3 regions of the Streptosporangium sp. NPDC023825 genome follow, and region 3 is predicted to be linked to each of the others. Evidence: riboswitches for the same ligand, from Rfam matches in the RefSeq annotation. Region 3 holds a riboswitch; each other region holds the start of a gene.
What was found. A riboswitch is a leader RNA that binds a small molecule or an ion and turns the genes downstream of it on or off. The one in region 3 is predicted to bind cobalamin.
Positions count from the first base shown of each region.

Region 1 (5,240 bases), on a different contig from region 3:
TCGGGGCTGAGGACAGACCCGTCCGCGGGTTGTTTGATAAGGGTCAGTACGCCGATTCCGGTGCCTTCATAGCCGCCGTCGGCGAGAGTGGGGGTCCGCGTGCGGCTGCGGCGTATAGGGCGCCCAGCACGTGAACACGGGCCGCAGCCAGGTCGTGAATGGAGCCGGGTTCGACATCGGAGACCCACAGCGGCAACCTGTCCGGGGCGGATAGGGCTTGGACGTTGCCGGCGTGGTGGTGGGCTTTGCCGGAGTACTACCGGTCGATCTGCTCGCCTTTGACGCTGGTGGTCTGCTCGGCGCACCGATCCATCGGCAGCAGGGTGCCGTCGAGGGTCGGATAGGCGTGACCCTCAGCCTGGGCCCGTTCGAGGGCTTCGTGCAGATCAAGGACCTGATCTGCGAGGATCTCGTTTCCTTCGTCGATGTAACGGTAGGCGGTGGCACGGGAGGTCTTGTGGTCGCGGCCGAGTTTGGGGATGTCGGTCTCGCCTCGAAGCCAGCGGAGTATGAGTACCGCGTGCCAGCACGGTGTCAATGCCCGGCTGCCTTTAGGGGTTCCGCGCAGGCGGGGTTCGGCCCGCAGCAGTCGCGCGAGATGCCGAATGAGCTCACGGGAGACGTCGAGCGTGGCACGATGGGGAATCACGCGGAGCCTTCCGGCCGCGCAGGGTTCTTGTGGTGAGACCTCTTCTATTGGAGGCTCCACACCCATTTCCGGCCGTCGACTACCTCTCCCGATAAGCCCGGAATTCCACCATTCACGCCTCGGAAATCCCAGCTGTCGGAACTATTCCGCTGAGATCACCTCATTGAATAGCTGAAACTTTCAGTGCCGTTGACGGCATTCGACGCCGATCGTATCGTTCGATCATCGCCTATGCGCGCGTCTTTCATCGCGCGAACTTCCAGACAGGAGGGGCCCATGACAGAACGGCGCGTCCGTCGGCGACGGCGCCTGACCATGTGGCTGGTGGCCGCCTTGTTCGGCGCGTTCACCGTCGTCACACCCGCCGACGCCGCCACCACCTGCACGCTGACGTTCCAAGCCAACTACTGGGGGACCGTCGGCGGGCAGTACAGGTGGCAGGTCGATGCGCAGCTGACCAACACCGGCACGACACCGTCGACCACCTGGGAGGCGGTCATCGACTTCCCCTTCTCGGCGGGCGCGGTCGTTCACCAGTTCTGGAACGTGAAGAGGTTCTCGACGAACGTGTGGAGACCGTCGTCGTGGAATGGCGCCATCCTGCCGAACAAGTACGCGAACTTCGGGTTCGAGATCCGCATGCCTATGACGACTACCTTGCCGCCTCTTCCCACTTCCAGTCAGTGCATCATCACCTATTGATGAAACGGGCGAGTCCATGGGGCTCGTCCGTTCGTCAGCTTTCGATGTGTCATGAGATGAGGGATTTCTCGTATTATCCGACGACGTCCGCCCGGGCGATGAACATGGCGTAGCCGTCGCCCGCGTAGGTCAGATCGGCGATCAGGTATTTGCCGTTGGCGAGGAACTTGATGGTGTCAATATGCGGCTCGGCAATAGTGATTATTTTATGAGAAAATTCATGGAATGATCCTATGAATACTTGAGAGTACTCCCTGTTTCCCCTTCCGCGCAACGTCAACGCAGAGGTCGCTTGGCCCTGAAAATGGATACGCCCCGAGTCGTGCTCGGGGCGTATGTTGCGGCACCTACTGGCATAGATACTTTGCGAGGAAGATCGACTCTGGTGGTGACAAGCAGTTCACGTATGCGTAAGTGATGAGCCAGCTCGGGTCGCAGTTCACCGCAGTCCGCGGTCGTTTCAGGTTGACTGGCCATACTCATAGGTTCAGGTTGAATCGACTGGGAGAGCACGATCCAAGCTGCTAACGTGCTTTGAGCGGAGATGTCGAGGACGTGCCCGTTGCAGGTCGGAAACGCCGAGGCCAGTCAGCAACGCCACAGGACATAGGCGTGATGGTCTTCAGCGTAGGGAAGCCGTGACGGGAACTCGTTCTGCTTCCTGCACACAGTCACCGCTGCTCGCGGCGCGTGAAAGACCAGGCGCAGCATGAAGGTGTCCAGTGTGAACTTGTCGGTGCCCTCCCAGTCGAACTGCCCGACCTGCCCTGGTGGAGCATCAGGGGAGGCGGTCACGCGGTCACGGCCCTCCTGGTCCTCGTACCACTCGACGAGGCGGACGTCCTCGAACCGAAAGACCACGACAGGTATCTTCGACAGTTCGGGCGGAGTCCACTGCGGATCGTAGACGGTGACCACCGAGGCGACTCGGCGATCTTGCGCTTGGACCACTCCCGTACAAGCGCGGCGTGCGGTACCAGTTCGGGAGGTACCAAAGGACTCCTTTCTCTCTGCGGAGTTCCCACGCCGTTTCGGGAAAAGGCAGGTGCCATCGGCAGGAATATGGAAAAGACCTGACTGCGCAGGAACGGCACTCGTCAGCGAGATCGATGGAGTGTTGAGGTCGCGCGACGGTGAACCAGTGAGCGCTGCCTCCACTGCTGGTCTGCCGTCGGCCGGGTTCCTTGGTGCGTGGCTGGTCTGCTGGAGGGGGTCGTGTCTGGCATATGCTCGTGGCGCGGTTGGTTCTCCCGGTGTCGTGTTGGTGTCGGGAGTCGTAAGAGGGAACCCGGTGTGATTCCGGGGCTGCCCCGCAGCGGTGAGTGGGAACGAACGCCGTCATCGGCACTGGGTGCGTGTCATCTGGGAAGCGACGGTCAGTAGGAGTTGAGTGTGATGCCCGCGAGTCCGAAGACCTGCCAGCCGCCCGTGCGCCGTCCGGTGTGCGGTGATCCGTGGCCTCGTGGGAGGGCCTGGGATGGGTCTTTCCTGGGTGTTCCTTCCGCGTGGCCGTGGGTCGGCATGGCATGAGCCGAGGGAAGGACGCCATGAGCAAGGTCACCACGACCGTTTTGGGTTATCCCCGTATCGGGGGCCGTCGCGAGGTGAAGCGGGCGACGGAGGATTACTGGGCCGGGCGCATCGACGCGGCCGGCTTGCAGGAGAGGGCCGCCGGGGTGCGGCAGGGGGTGTGGCGGGAGCTGTTGGAGGCGGGGCTGGATGCGGTGCCGTCCAACACCTTCTCGCTGTATGACCACGTGCTGGACACCACCGTCATGATGGGAGCGGTACCCGAGCGGTTTTCCGGGGCGGCCGATCCGTACTTCGCGATGGCCCGCGGTGCCGAGGGGGTCGCGCCGCTGGAGATGACCAAGTGGTTCGACACCAACTACCACTACCTGGTTCCGGAAATGGGCCCCGAGACCCGGTTCCGGCTCGACTGGAGCAAGCCGCTGGCCGAGTACGCCGAGGCGCGGCGGCTGGGTGTCGAGACCCGGCCGGTGCTGGTCGGGCCGCTGTCGTTCCTGCTGCTGGCCAAATCCACCGAGCCCGGCTTCGCGCCGCTGCGGCTGCTGGACGGCCTGCTGGAGACCTACGCCGAGCTGCTGGAACGGATGGCCGCGGCGGGGGTGGCCGAGGTGCAGCTGGACGAGCCGGTGCTGGCCGCCGACCGTACGGACGAGGAACTGGCCGCGCTGCGCCGGGCCTACGCGCGGCTGGGGGAGCTCAGCAGCCGCCCCCGGCTGCTGGTGGCCACCTACTTCGGTGAGATCGGGCCCGCGCTGGAGATTCTGGCCCGCAGCCGGGTCGAGGCCGTCGGCCTGGACTTCGTCTCGGCGCCCGGCAACCTGGAGGCGCTGGCCGCAGCCGGTGGGCTGCCCGGCAAGACCCTTGTCGCCGGGGTCGTCGACGGCCGCAACGTCTGGCGTACCGACATCGCGAAGGCGCTGGCGACCTGCGCCGCGCTGCTCGGCCTGAGCGACCGGCTGGTGGTGAGCACCTCCTGCTCGCTGCTGCACGTCCCGCTCGACCTGGACGCCGAGACCTCGCTGGACCCGCGGCTGCGCGAGCGGCTGGCCTTCGCCCGGCAGAAGGTCGACGAGGTCGTACGGATCGGCCGGGCGCTGAACGGCGAGGAGGTCGTCACGGGGGAGAGGGACGTCGAGCGGTTCCTCAACCCCCGGGTGCGAGCCAGGCTGGACGCCCTGGGCGAGGGCAGCCCGCGCGCCCCGCACGCCGAGCGGCTCGCCGTGCAGAACGCCGACCTGGGCCTGCCGCCGCTGGCCACCACCACCATCGGCTCCTTCCCGCAGACCGGCGAGGTGCGCCAGGCCCGCGCCGCCATGCGCTCGGGCGACATCGACAGGGCCGGGTACGAGCGCAGGATGGAGGCCGAGATCGACCGCGTCATCGCGCTGCAGGAGGACATCGGCCTGGACGTGCTGGTGCACGGCGAGCCAGAACGCAACGACATGGTCCAGTACTTCGCCGAGATGCTGGAGGGCTACGCCGCCACCGAGCACGGCTGGGTGCAGTCGTACGGCAGCCGCTACGTCCGCCCGCCGATCCTGTTCGGCGACGTCTCCCGTCCCGAGCCGATGACGGTGCGCTGGGCCTCCTACGCGCAGTCGCGGACGAAGAAGCCGGTCAAGGGCATGCTCACCGGCCCGGTGACCATGCTGGCCTGGTCGTTCGTCCGCGACGACCAGCCGCTGGGCGAGACCGCCAGGCAGGTGGCGCTGGCGCTGCGCGACGAGACCCGCGATCTCGAGGCGGCGGGCATCAGGATCATCCAGGTCGACGAGCCCGCGCTGCGCGAGCTGCTGCCGCTGCGGCGGGCCGACCGCGAGGTCTACCTGGAGTGGGCGGTCGCCGCGTTCCGGCTGGCCACCAGCGGGGTGGCCGACAGCACGCAGATCCACACCCACATGTGCTATTCGGAGTTCGGGGAGATCATCGGCGCGATCGGCGACCTGGACGCCGACGTGACCAGCGTCGAGGCGGCCCGCTCCCGGATGGAACTCCTGGACGACCTGCGCGCCTTCGGCTACGCGCGCGGCATCGGGCCCGGCGTGTGGGACATCCACTCGCCCAGGGTGCCCTCGGTCGGGGAGATCGAGGCCGCCCTGCGTACGGCCGCGGCCTCGGTGGATCCGGCCCTGCTCTGGGTCAACCCCGACTGCGGCCTGAAGACCCGCGGCTATCCGGAGACGGAGGCCAGCCTCAGGAACATGGTCGAGGCCGCCCTGCGTGTCCGCGAGGAAGCGGTCTAGAGCCTGTTCAGAGGCTCGATCATGAGGTTGGGGTGAGGAGCCTCAGCCACATGATCGAGCCTCGGAGACAAAGGCCGGTCTCGTGGCCTGCCAGGCCGGCCCGCCGATCGGTCTTC
Region 1 covers NZ_JBFAAE010000060.1:20,881-26,120, reverse strand. Annotated here, with positions in the region: partial or broken gene AB0G15_RS34925 (transposase family protein) at 1-649, opposite strand, end outside; gene AB0G15_RS34920 (cellulose binding domain-containing protein) at 926-1,351, shown strand; gene AB0G15_RS34915 (hypothetical protein) at 1,940-2,269, opposite strand; cobalamin riboswitch at 2,597-2,789, shown strand; gene metE (5-methyltetrahydropteroyltriglutamate--homocysteine S-methyltransferase) at 2,899-5,124, shown strand.
Region 1: it holds a riboswitch for cobalamin, as region 3 does, so the genes downstream of both, metE (5-methyltetrahydropteroyltriglutamate--homocysteine S-methyltransferase) here and AB0G15_RS16640 ((2Fe-2S) ferredoxin domain-containing protein) in region 3, are expected to answer to the same signal.

Region 2 (5,240 bases), on a different contig from region 3:
GGTGAGGGCTCGCTCGATGTCGAGGGAGCCGACGAGGCGGTCCTCGGAGGCGCCGACGGGCAGCTCGACCAGGCGGGCGGGCCGCACGGCGCCGTCCCGCGCTCCCCCGGACCGCACGGCGCCGTCCCGCGCTCCCCCGGACCGCGTGATGCCGGGCTGAACGGTGGCGGGCCGAGCGGTGGCGGGCGGGGTGGGCCGGTCGCCCGGTTCGGTACGGTCCTCGTGCGGCCCGTCCGGGCAGCCGGGGTCGGGGGCGGCGGGGTCGCAGGAGAAGCGACAGCCGGTCACCACCTCGACGGGTGGCAGGAGCGCGGCCAGCGCCCGCACGACCGTGGACTTGGCGGTGCCCTTCTCCCCCCTGACCAGCACTCCCCCGACGCGGGGGGAGACCGCGTTGAGGATCAGCGCGAGTTTCAGGTCCTCCAGCCCCACGATCGCGGTGAAGGGATAGCGGGAGTCACGCACCTTCGGGATCTCCTGTCCGTCTCGTCGAATCAAAGGGTCGCCGGGCGCTCGAACCGTCATGGCAAGTAACTGAGCCGCCAGCGCCCGCCGCGCCCGGTGAGCGTCACGCGGGCCAGCGGCGCGACGTCGACGCGCCAGAAGGCCTGGGCGGGGGCGCCGAGGGCGTGGACGACCGCGGCGCGGATGACCGCCGGGTGGGTGACCGCGACGGTCCTGCCGGGGGCGCGGACGGCGAGCCAGCCGGACACCCTGGCCAGGAGCGCGGTGACCGGCTCCCCGCCGTGCGGCGCCGCGCCGGGGTCGCCGAGCCAGGAGGCGAGCGCCTCGGGTTCCGCGGCCTCGACCTCGCCGAGCGTCATCCCGCTCCAGCGGCCGTAGTCGCAGTCGGCCAGCAGCGGGTCGTGCTCGGCCCGCAGGCCGAGCGCCGCCGCCGTCTGGACGCAGCGCAGCTCGGCGGGGCAGGCCGCGGGACCCGGGCCGAGGTCCCGCGCCATCCCCTCGGCCCGGCGCAGGCCGGGTTCGTCGAGTGGTTCGTCACCCGGGAACGCGGCCCGTACCGTCGCCGAGGTGGAGGCGTGGCAGACCAGGAGCAGGCGGGTGACCCCCGAGGGGGTCGTCACACCGGGCCGCGCCCGCGGGCGGCGAAGGCGAACAGCGCGCCGACGCCGGCCCAGAAGACCACCTGGGTCCCCATGGAGGCGACCCGGAAGTCCCACAGGAGGTCGGCGGGGAAGCCCCGGGGCACCTCCGAGATCTCCGGCAGGAGGATCCAGGCCGCGACGACGGGGACCAGGAGGGTGGCGCCCGCCGACAGCCAGCGCACCCACGGTTCGCTCCGCGAGGCGTAGCGGTAGGCGGCGACCGCGGCGGCGACGGCGAGGATCCCGATGACCACCGCGACCAGGTACAGCACGGTGCGCTGGTCGATGGTCTCCGGGTCACCGACGGCCGGCGGGTTGGCGGGGTACTTCACGAAGGGGATGAGGACCACGGAGGTGAACGCGGCGGCGGCGAGGGTGACCGCGAGCACCGGTTCCGAGCGGGGGCCCGCCCGGCCGCGTACGGCCGCGTAGACGAGGGAGAACAGGCCCCCGACCGCCAGGCCGTACAGGCCGAGGGCGAGGAAGAGCCCGAAGCGCTGCCCGTCCCTGCTGACCAGGGCCTCCTCCTCGTCGTGGGAGTGGGCGGCGGTCCCGGTGTCGTCGTGTGGTCCGGCCGGGGCGGCGGCCGCGGCCGCCTCCTCCAGCGCGATGGCCTGGTCGATGCGAGGTTCGCCGACGGTGTAGGCGAAGACGGCCGCGAGCAGCCCTGCGAGCAGTCCGACGACGAGGCCCCGGACGATGAGTTTGGTGATCACCTGTGGCTCAGTGGCACGGCACGCCGAGCAGGTGACGCCCGTCGTGCATGAGTTCGTGCAGGTAGTTCCCCGCCTGTGAGATCGCTCCCTGGTCGAAGGTGACCAGGTAGGCGAGGAGCAGCAGCACCGGTACGGCGAGCAGCCAGCGGGTGAGCGAGGGCCATGGGATGGGCTGGGTGTGCGGTGCCGAGATCTGGCTCACGGCTACCTCCTCCGGGATTGACGCGTCCCTTTTCGTAGGTCGGTGGCGGCCGAGTGTGACCTGGCTTCCGGCTCCTGGGAGCCGGTTACAGTGGCGCGACCGCACCGGAGTTTCACCGGATTTCCCTCGCACCGCCACAAAACACCCGGAACGTATCCCGGTTCTCTGTCCCCCGTCAATCCGGGTGTCCGGTTTGACGGGCTCCGGCCGTCACGGGGTGCGGGCATGACGAGGGGGGAGGCGGCCCGGCCGGACCGCCTCCCCCCTCGCGTGAGTCACTGCTCGCCGGTCAGCGCCGTCACCAGCTCCGCGGCGGTACGGCAGCGGTCGAACAGCTCGCCCACGTGTGCCTTGGTGCCGCGCAGCGGCTCAAGGGTGGGGACGCGCTGCAGCGACTCGCGGCCGGGGATGTCGAAGATGACCGAGTCCCAGGAGGCCGCGGCCACCGACTCGCTGTACTGGCTCAGGCAGCGGCCGCGAAAGTAGGCCCGGGTGTCGTTGGGCGGCACCTCGATGGCCCGCTGGACCTCTTCCTCGGTGACCAGGCGCTGCATGCGGCCCCGTGCGACCAGCCGGTTGTAGAGCCCCCGGTCGGGACGGATGTCGGAGTACTGGAGGTCGACGAGCTGCAGGCGCGGATGCGACCAGGGCAGGCCGTCACGGGTGCGGTAGCCCTCCAGGAGCTCCAGCTTGGCCACCCAGTCGAGCTCCCCGGACAGCTGCATCGGGTCCTCCGCCAGACGGGTGAGGACCGACTCCCAGCGCTCGAGGATGTCCTTGGTGGGCTCGTCCAGGCCGTTGGCGCTGCGCTCCTCGGCGTACTTGCGGGCGAGCTCCAGGTACTCCATCTGCAGCTGCACCGCCGTCAGCCTGCGGCCGTCGCGCATGGAGATCTCGTACTTGAGCGTGGGGTCGTGCGAGACCGCGCGCAGGGCCTGGACGGGGTTGTCCACGGCCAGGTCGCGGGTGAAGTAGTTGTCCTCGATCATGGCCAGGACGAGCGCGGTCGACCCCAGCTTCAGGTAGGTCGAGATCTCCGACATGTTGGCGTCGCCGATGATGACGTGCAGGCGGCGGTATTTCTCCGGGTCGGCGTGGGGCTCGTCCCGGGTGTTGATGATCGGCCGCTTGAGCGTCGTCTCCAGGCCCACCTCGACCTCGAAGAAGTCGGCCCGCTGGCTGATCTGGAAGCCCTCGCCCCGGGAGTCCTGGCCGATGCCGACCTTGCCCGCGCCGGTGACGACCTGCCGGGAGACGAAGAACGGCGTCAGGTGCCTGACGATGTCGGCGAACGAGGTGGCCCGGCGCATGAGGTAGTTCTCGTGACAGCCGTAGGAGGCGCCCTTGTTGTCGGTGTTGTTCTTGTAGAGCTGGATCGGGGCGTTGGCCGGCATCGCCGAGGCGCGGACCGCCGCGTCGTGCATCACCCGCTCGCCCGCCTTGTCCCAGATCACCGCCGCCCGGGGATTGGTGCACTCGGGCGTGGAGTATTCGGGGTGGGCGTGGTCGACGTACAGCCGGGCCCCGTTCGTGAGGATCACGTTCGCCAGGCCGAGGTCCTCGTCGGTCAGCTGGCTCTGGTCGGCCACTTCCCGCGCGAGGTCGAACCCCCGTGCGTCCCGCAGCGGGTTCTCCTCCTCGAAGTCCCATCGCGCGCGCCGAGCCCTCGCGGCCGAGGCCGCCAGATAGGCGTTCACGACCTGAGAGGAGGTCACCATCGCGTTGGCCCCCGGCTGTCCGGGCACGGAGATGCCGTACTCGGTCTCGATGCCCATCACCCGCCGTACCGTCATGCGCACCCTCTGTTCGTCAGGGACTGATTCTCTCCGTGGTATCTATTCCCGACCCTAGACCCTTCACTATGCCCGGTGGTCGGACAGTTATGGCACCGAAGCCTTTTCGCCCGTTGCGAGGGGGATCGAGGAGAGCGCGGGGAGCTGTGACGGGGACGGGGATGCGGCCCTTCTCCGCCTCCTGGACTTGACGAACTCCTGAAGCGGACGCTCGGCCAACCGGTACACCAGGTAGGAGAACGCCATCGCGGCCAGCACGGTGACCAGCGCGGTCAGCGGGGGCGGCAGCACGTCCCGCAGGGCGGGGACGATCAGGACCGCGGCCGGGGTGTGGAACAGGTAGAGCGGGTAGGTGAGCGCGCCCAGGACGACCAGGCCGCGCCAGCGCAGCCACCCCAGCCAGCCGAGCGCCACCATCGCCATGAGCACGTAGAAGCCGATCACGGTGGCGGCCACGGCCCACTCGGGCACGGGCATCGCGGCGTAGCCGACGTTCTCGATCCGCCCGGCCACCCGGTCGATCGCCGCGTTCACGGCCAGGCCGCCGCTGATCCCGGCGAGGCACCACAGGACGAGCCTGGGGCCGAACTTCGTCATCAGGAAGAACGCCATGCCGCCGACGAAGTACGCCGCGTACTTGGGCATGACCACCAGGTCGACCCAGGCCTCGTCGCTCCCGGTGAAGAACCCGGCCGCCAGCAGCCAGACGCCCATGAAGGCCAGGCAGCGGTTGAGCGTCACCCCGGCGATCACCAGGATCGAGATCAGCACGTAGAAGCGGAGCTCCACCCACAGCGACCAGTAGACGCCGTTGGCGTCGTAGACGCCGAAGGCCCGCTGGAGCATCGTGAGGTTGATCCCGTACTCGCCGAGGCCGAGCTTGGGGTCCAGGGCCGTGGCGGCCGTCAGCCCGTAGACCGCGGCGGTGACGGCCACGCTGACCCAGTAGGCGGGGAAGAGCCGCACCAGCCGGGAGAGGGCGAACGCCCCCAGGCCCCGCCCCCAGATGCTCATCAGGATCACGAAGCCGCTGATCATGAAGAACAGCTCGACGCCGAGGATGCCGAGCCCGGAGAGGGTGGAGATCGCCGGGAACAGCTCGGCCGGGCGGTCGCCCCACACCGAGGCGAAGGCGATGAAGTAGTGGAAGGCGAGCACCGCCATGGCGGCGAGGAAGCGCAGGAGGTCGAGCTCTGCGAGGCGGCCGCCTCCCCGAGGCGCCTCGCGGGACCCCGCGCCGCTCACCGGGCGGCCGGGCCGGAATGTTCACGCACGCCACTTGGACGGCGTCTCGATCATTCGGGTTCCCTGTGACGGCCGTTATTTCGGTTCACTTCCGGGACGGACGTGAACCGAAATACGGACCCTTAACCACAAAAATGGATAAAACCGGACAAGGTTTATCACCTGCCGAACGTTCGCA
Region 2 covers NZ_JBFAAE010000006.1:38,211-43,450, forward strand. Annotated here, with positions in the region: gene AB0G15_RS07690 (VWA domain-containing protein) at 1-465, opposite strand, end outside; gene AB0G15_RS07695 (histidine phosphatase family protein) at 522-1,085, opposite strand; gene AB0G15_RS07700 (CbtA family protein) at 1,082-1,822, opposite strand; gene AB0G15_RS07705 (CbtB domain-containing protein) at 1,830-2,024, opposite strand; cobalamin riboswitch at 2,059-2,188, opposite strand; gene dop (depupylase/deamidase Dop) at 2,300-3,817, opposite strand; gene AB0G15_RS07715 (acyltransferase) at 3,905-5,062, opposite strand.
Region 2: it holds a riboswitch for cobalamin, as region 3 does, so the genes downstream of both, AB0G15_RS07705 (CbtB domain-containing protein) here and AB0G15_RS16640 ((2Fe-2S) ferredoxin domain-containing protein) in region 3, are expected to answer to the same signal.

Region 3 (5,240 bases):
TCGGGACGAGGTCGGTGCCCGGCGGGGAGGTCTGGTTCTCGCGAATCTGGACCAGGACCCGCTGCACGCATCTCCTGCCCACCTCCGCGAAGTCCTGGTGGACGGTCGTCAGGGGCGGGATGAAGAAGGCCGCTTCGGGGATGTCGTCGAAGCCGACCACGCTGATCTCGTCCGGGACCACCCGGCCGCGTTCGTGCAGGGCGCGCAGCAGTCCGAGGGCCATCTGGTCGTTGGAGACGAACACCGCCGTGCAGCCGGGCTCGTCGGCGAGCGCGAGACCGGCGGCGTAGCCGGATTCGGCCGACCAGTCGCCGTGCAGGGGCGCCGGCACCGGCCGTCCGGCCTCCTCGAGCGTGGTGCGCCAGGCCTGGGTGCGGCGCTGGCCGGCGTAGGAGGTCCGCGGCCCCGTCACGTGCCAGACGGTCCGGTGTCCCAGGTCGAGCAGGTGGTGGACGGCCCGCCGGGCACCGTCGGCCTGGTCGGTGTCGACGACGCTGTAACGGTCGCCGGCGTCGGAGTCGACGACGATGACGACGTGGACCCCGGGGGGCAGGGTCACGGTGCCCGCGTCGAGCAGGTGGATCTCGATGATGACGATGACCGCGTCCACGGCGAGCTCGCCCATCCGGGTGAACGCGCCCAGCACGTTGTCCTGGGTCGGCACGTCGACGGGGATCAGCGTGATGGCGTACCCCTCGGCGACGTGCGCCGGCACCTCACGCTCCGGCGTTCGCCAGGGCCGCCCCGGGTGCCGGGCGAGGCTGTCCGTCGACAGGCACTCGAATCCGAGCCTGCCGGCCACCGCCCGGGCGACGGTCGACTTCCCGACGTTCGACGTCCCCCCGAGCAGCACCACCCGTACCCCGCCCATACCGGCGACCTTACCGACCGGCGCGGGAGGTCGCGAGCAGGCGCCCGCGACCTCCCGCGTTCACCCGGGAGTCCGGGAAGCGGAACCTCGCACTCCTTTCACCGGGCCGCGTCGGGGGCGAGCTTCGCCGCACGGGACCTGAGGAGGAACCCGGCCGCGGCGGCGGTGAAGAACATCAGCACGCCGTAGGTGGCGGCGGGGACGGCCATCTGGTTGTTGTTCAGCAGCGTGAGCGCGACCGCGATGGACAGCGTGGCGTTGTGGATGCCGATCTCCATGCAGGAGGCGACGGCCTGGCCACGCTCGATCCCGGCCAGGCGCGGCACCCAGTAACCGATGGCCAGGCTGATCACGCTGAACACCAGCGTGATCGCGCCGACCGAGCGGATGTAGCCGCCGAGGTTGTCCAGCTCCTGCAGCAGGGCGCCGAGGATGACCAGGACCAGGATGACGGCGGAGGCGATCTTCACGGGCGCGTTCATCCGATCGGCGAAGCGCGGCAGCCCCGCCCGGACCGCCATGCCGATCGCGACGGGGACGAGCACGATCGCGACCACCTGGACGGTCTTGTCGAACTGCAGGCCCAGCGCGGCCGAGTCGGCGGCGAAGTAGCTCAGCGACAGGTTGGTGACCAGCGGCAGCGTGACGACGGCCAGCACGGAGTTGATCGCGGTGAGGGTCACGTTGAGCGCGACGTCGCCGCCGAACAGGTGGCTGTAGAGATTGGCCGTGGTCCCGCCGGGGGAGGCGGCCAGGAGCATCATGCCCACGGCGAGCGCGGGCGGCAGCCCGAAGGCGAGCACCAGGCCGAAGCAGATCGCGGGCAGCACCAGAACCTGGCAGACGAGCGCGACCAGGGTGGCCTTGGGATAGGCGACGACGCGGCGGAAGTCGGCGATCGTCAGGCTCAGGCCGAGGCCGAACATGATGATCGCGAGGGCGATGGGCAGGAAGACACCGGCAAGGGCCATGGGGGGTGTGTCCTCTTTCCTCGGACGGGAGCGGGAGCGGGTCGGTGTGGCGGGGGCGGGGTCGACTGTGGCGGTGCCCGGTGGGCGGGGCGGGTCGGGGGGGTGCCCGGCCGTCACGGACGGCGTCCGCGCGGCGTCCGTGACGGCGCCGGGAGGCGGAGAAGGCGACGGCACCCGATCCCGCGGCGATGGTACGGACGAGAGCACGGCGCTGCATGGTGGGTCCAATGATCACGTACATTTCGCGATCACGCCAGGTAGGGAGCCGTATCTTCTCCGGTCGCCGGGATCGTCGCGACCCCTGATCCGTCCGGGGTGTCGCGGTGTGCGCGACACGGGTGGCCCAGCCGCGGTCCGCGATCGGTCCGCGCCGCCACGTTGTGCAGGGCAGGTAAGGGGAGGGCAGGGCCGGGTCCTGCCGTCGGTGGTGGTTGTGCGACCATGGTCGGCGAAGGCGACGGCGGAACGAGGAAGCCGGTGTGAATCCGGCGCGGTCCCGCCACTGTGATCGGCGAGCGACCCCCGACGAAGCCACTGCCCGCACGCGGGTGGGAAGGCCGGGACGAGCCTCGACCCGAGAGCCAGGAGACTCACGCTGTCGCCCCTCAGGAAACGGGGCGGATCTCCCCAGGAGAGGACGGCGGTCGTCATGCGGTTCGGGCTGGGACCCGACCCCCTGGACCGCCTCGGGAAGGGATTCACACGCGCATGAGCAGGCTCACCGTCTGCCGGGACTGCTGCTGCGGCAGCACCCGCAAGGTTCCCGCCCTCGACCACGACGAGCAGCTCCGCCGCCTGTCGGAGATCGCACAGGTCCGCGTCAGCGACTGCCTGGACGTGTGCGAGCAGGCCAACGTGGTCGTCGTGCGGCCCTCACCCGCCGGACGCGCCGCGGGCGGGCGGGCGGTGTGGCTCGGCCTGCTGAACCAGCCCGACGCCGTCGAGGACATCGCCGCCTGGATCCGGGCCGGAGGCCCCGGCCTCGCGCCGATCCCTGACATCCTCGCCCTCCACGTCTTCACGAAGAGCCGTTCGCAGGGCCGTCCCCCTCGGTGACGGACGCCGCCGGGGCGGGAGTCCATGTGGGGGCACGAACGGGAATCCCCGCCCGTCGGTGTGGGGAACACATCGGGGCAGACCAGCGACTCCACGAAAGCCGGGGTACATCAGTCTCGAAGGCGCGCGGCGGGGAAGGACGGGTGCCGATTCGTCCAAGCCGTGGCCGGCCTCGGCGCGCACCATGGGGACAGGAGGTGCGTATGACGAGCAACGACGAGGCGACCGCGACGACCGGCGCCGCGCTGGACGGGCTCGCCGCGTGGCGGGCCCTGACGCCGCTGATGGATCTGGTGACCCCGATGGCACTCCGGGTGGCCGTGACCCTGCGGCTGCCCGATCTGGTGGACGAGGACGGTTCGGACATCGAGGACCTGGCCGCCCGGGCCGGCGCGGACCCGGACGCGCTGGGCCGGCTGCTGCGCCATCTGGTCTGCCGCGAGGTGTTCGCCGAGCCCCGGCCGGGCACGTTCGCGGCGAACGGGACGGCCGCCCTGCTGCGCCGGGACCACCCGTCCGCGATGTGGCGGTGGCTGGACCTGGACGGGTTCGGCGGCCGGATGGACCTGGCCTTCACCGGCCTGGCGGACACGGTACGCACCGGCCGGCCTGCCTGGGCGGCGGTGTTCGGCGCACCGTTCTGGCGCTATCTCGACGCGAACCCCGAGCTGAGCGCCTCCTTCGACGCGACGATGGCGGCCGGCACCGGGTACGGCGAGCTGGCGGAGGGCTACGACTGGTCGGCGCTGACCCGGGTGGCCGACGTCGGCGGCGGTACCGGGGCGCTGCTGGCCGAGCTGCTGTCGCGCCACGAGGGCCTGCGCGGTGTGCTGATCGACCTGCCGGACACCGCGTCACGCGCGCAGCGGTACCTGGCCGGACGCGGGCTGGCGGACCGGTGCGAGACGATCGGGCGGAGTTTCTTCGACGAGCTGCCCGGCGGCGCCGACGTGTACGTGCTCAACCGCGTGCTGCACGACTGGGCCGACGACGAGGCGACCGCCATCCTGCGCCGCTGCGCCGGCGCGGCGGGCCGGCGCGGCCGGGTGCTGATCCTCGAGTCGCCGATCGTCTCGGGGGGCGATCCGGCCATGTTCGCGGAGATGAACCTGCGGATGCTGGTCCTGGCCGGTGGCCGGGAACGGACCGCCGACGACTACCGGGCGCTGGCCGCGGCCGCCGGGCTGCGGGTCGCCGCCGTGCGCGACCTCACGGCGCGGCACACCGTCGTCGAGTGCGTCCCGGCCGCCGTCGACACCTGACGGTCCTTTCCCGCCGGGCCGCGGTGCGTACCCCGGCGGGAAACAGCGAGCGTCTGCCCGTCGTCATGCAGGGGTCCTCTCGCAGGGGCCGACGAATCGTCAGCGGGAACCGGCGTCACCGGAACACGTCGTCAGGGGCGGCGCAGGAGTTCGGCCTGGCCCTGGACCGGCAGGCGATGGCCGACACGATCCTCGCCGGCGCGGGCACCCCCGCCTACGGGCCGGTCTCGCCCGACACCGGCTGGCACGACCCCGAGGTGACCGGCGGCGGCCCCGATCCCGCGGCGGCCGGCAAGTTGCTCGACGAGGCGGGTAGCGCAGCGAGAGGCGGCGGGCGCAGGGGGGCGGTTCGTCTGGGTCGTCCGGCGAGGTCGATGCCCCTTTATGAATCTACATTGTAAAGACGTCAGGTCATTTCAAAATCATTAAAAGTAAGACGGACTGAAGCCCACCTTCGAGGAACAAGGTTCCTCCGGGGTTCGGCGGGACCATGGACGTAGATCATTGAAAGCGGTAGCGTCGGCCGGGTAGCCAGGTGACAGGAGCCGCTGGATGTCCTCGAAAACGGTCAGGCCACCCCGTGTGCCGTCCCGGCCGGACGTTCGCCCGTCCAACCGGGCGCGTCAGATCGTCGTGGCCGTTGTCGCCGCCGTCGCGATAGCCGGGCCGGTGGGCTATCTCCTCGGTAGCCCCGACGCCTCCCAGGTCGCCATCGCCGACATGCGGGAGGCGGAGAAGAAGCGGGACGTCCAGCAGATCGGTGAGCTGACCTCCACGGCGCGGGTGACCGCCGGAGAGCTGAACGGGGTGCTGTCCAAGCTCACCGAGGTGCTTCCCCGTGATGGAGCGCCCGGCGCGCGGTCGGCGGAACCGGCGGAGGTCGACGGGTGGCGGAAGGTTCTGCGGCAGGCCGTCGAGCGGCACGCGGAGACTCCCTCGGGAACGACCGCGACCAACGTGGCTCGTGCGGGATTCCGTGGCGCGGTGGACGCCATGGCGGTCGCGGTCGACACGTACGCGGCCGGCCGGGAGCTTCCCGCGGACCTGCGGCAGCCCTTCCTTGAGCTGGCGGCCCGCCAG
Region 3 covers NZ_JBFAAE010000016.1:9,706-14,945, reverse strand. Annotated here, with positions in the region: gene AB0G15_RS16650 (substrate-binding domain-containing protein) at 1-871, opposite strand, end outside; gene AB0G15_RS16645 (bile acid:sodium symporter family protein) at 970-1,842, opposite strand; cobalamin riboswitch at 2,268-2,455, shown strand; gene AB0G15_RS16640 ((2Fe-2S) ferredoxin domain-containing protein) at 2,551-2,898, shown strand; gene AB0G15_RS16635 (methyltransferase) at 3,102-4,160, shown strand; gene AB0G15_RS16630 (ABC transporter substrate-binding protein) at 4,226-4,561, shown strand; gene AB0G15_RS16625 (hypothetical protein) at 4,713-5,240, shown strand, end outside.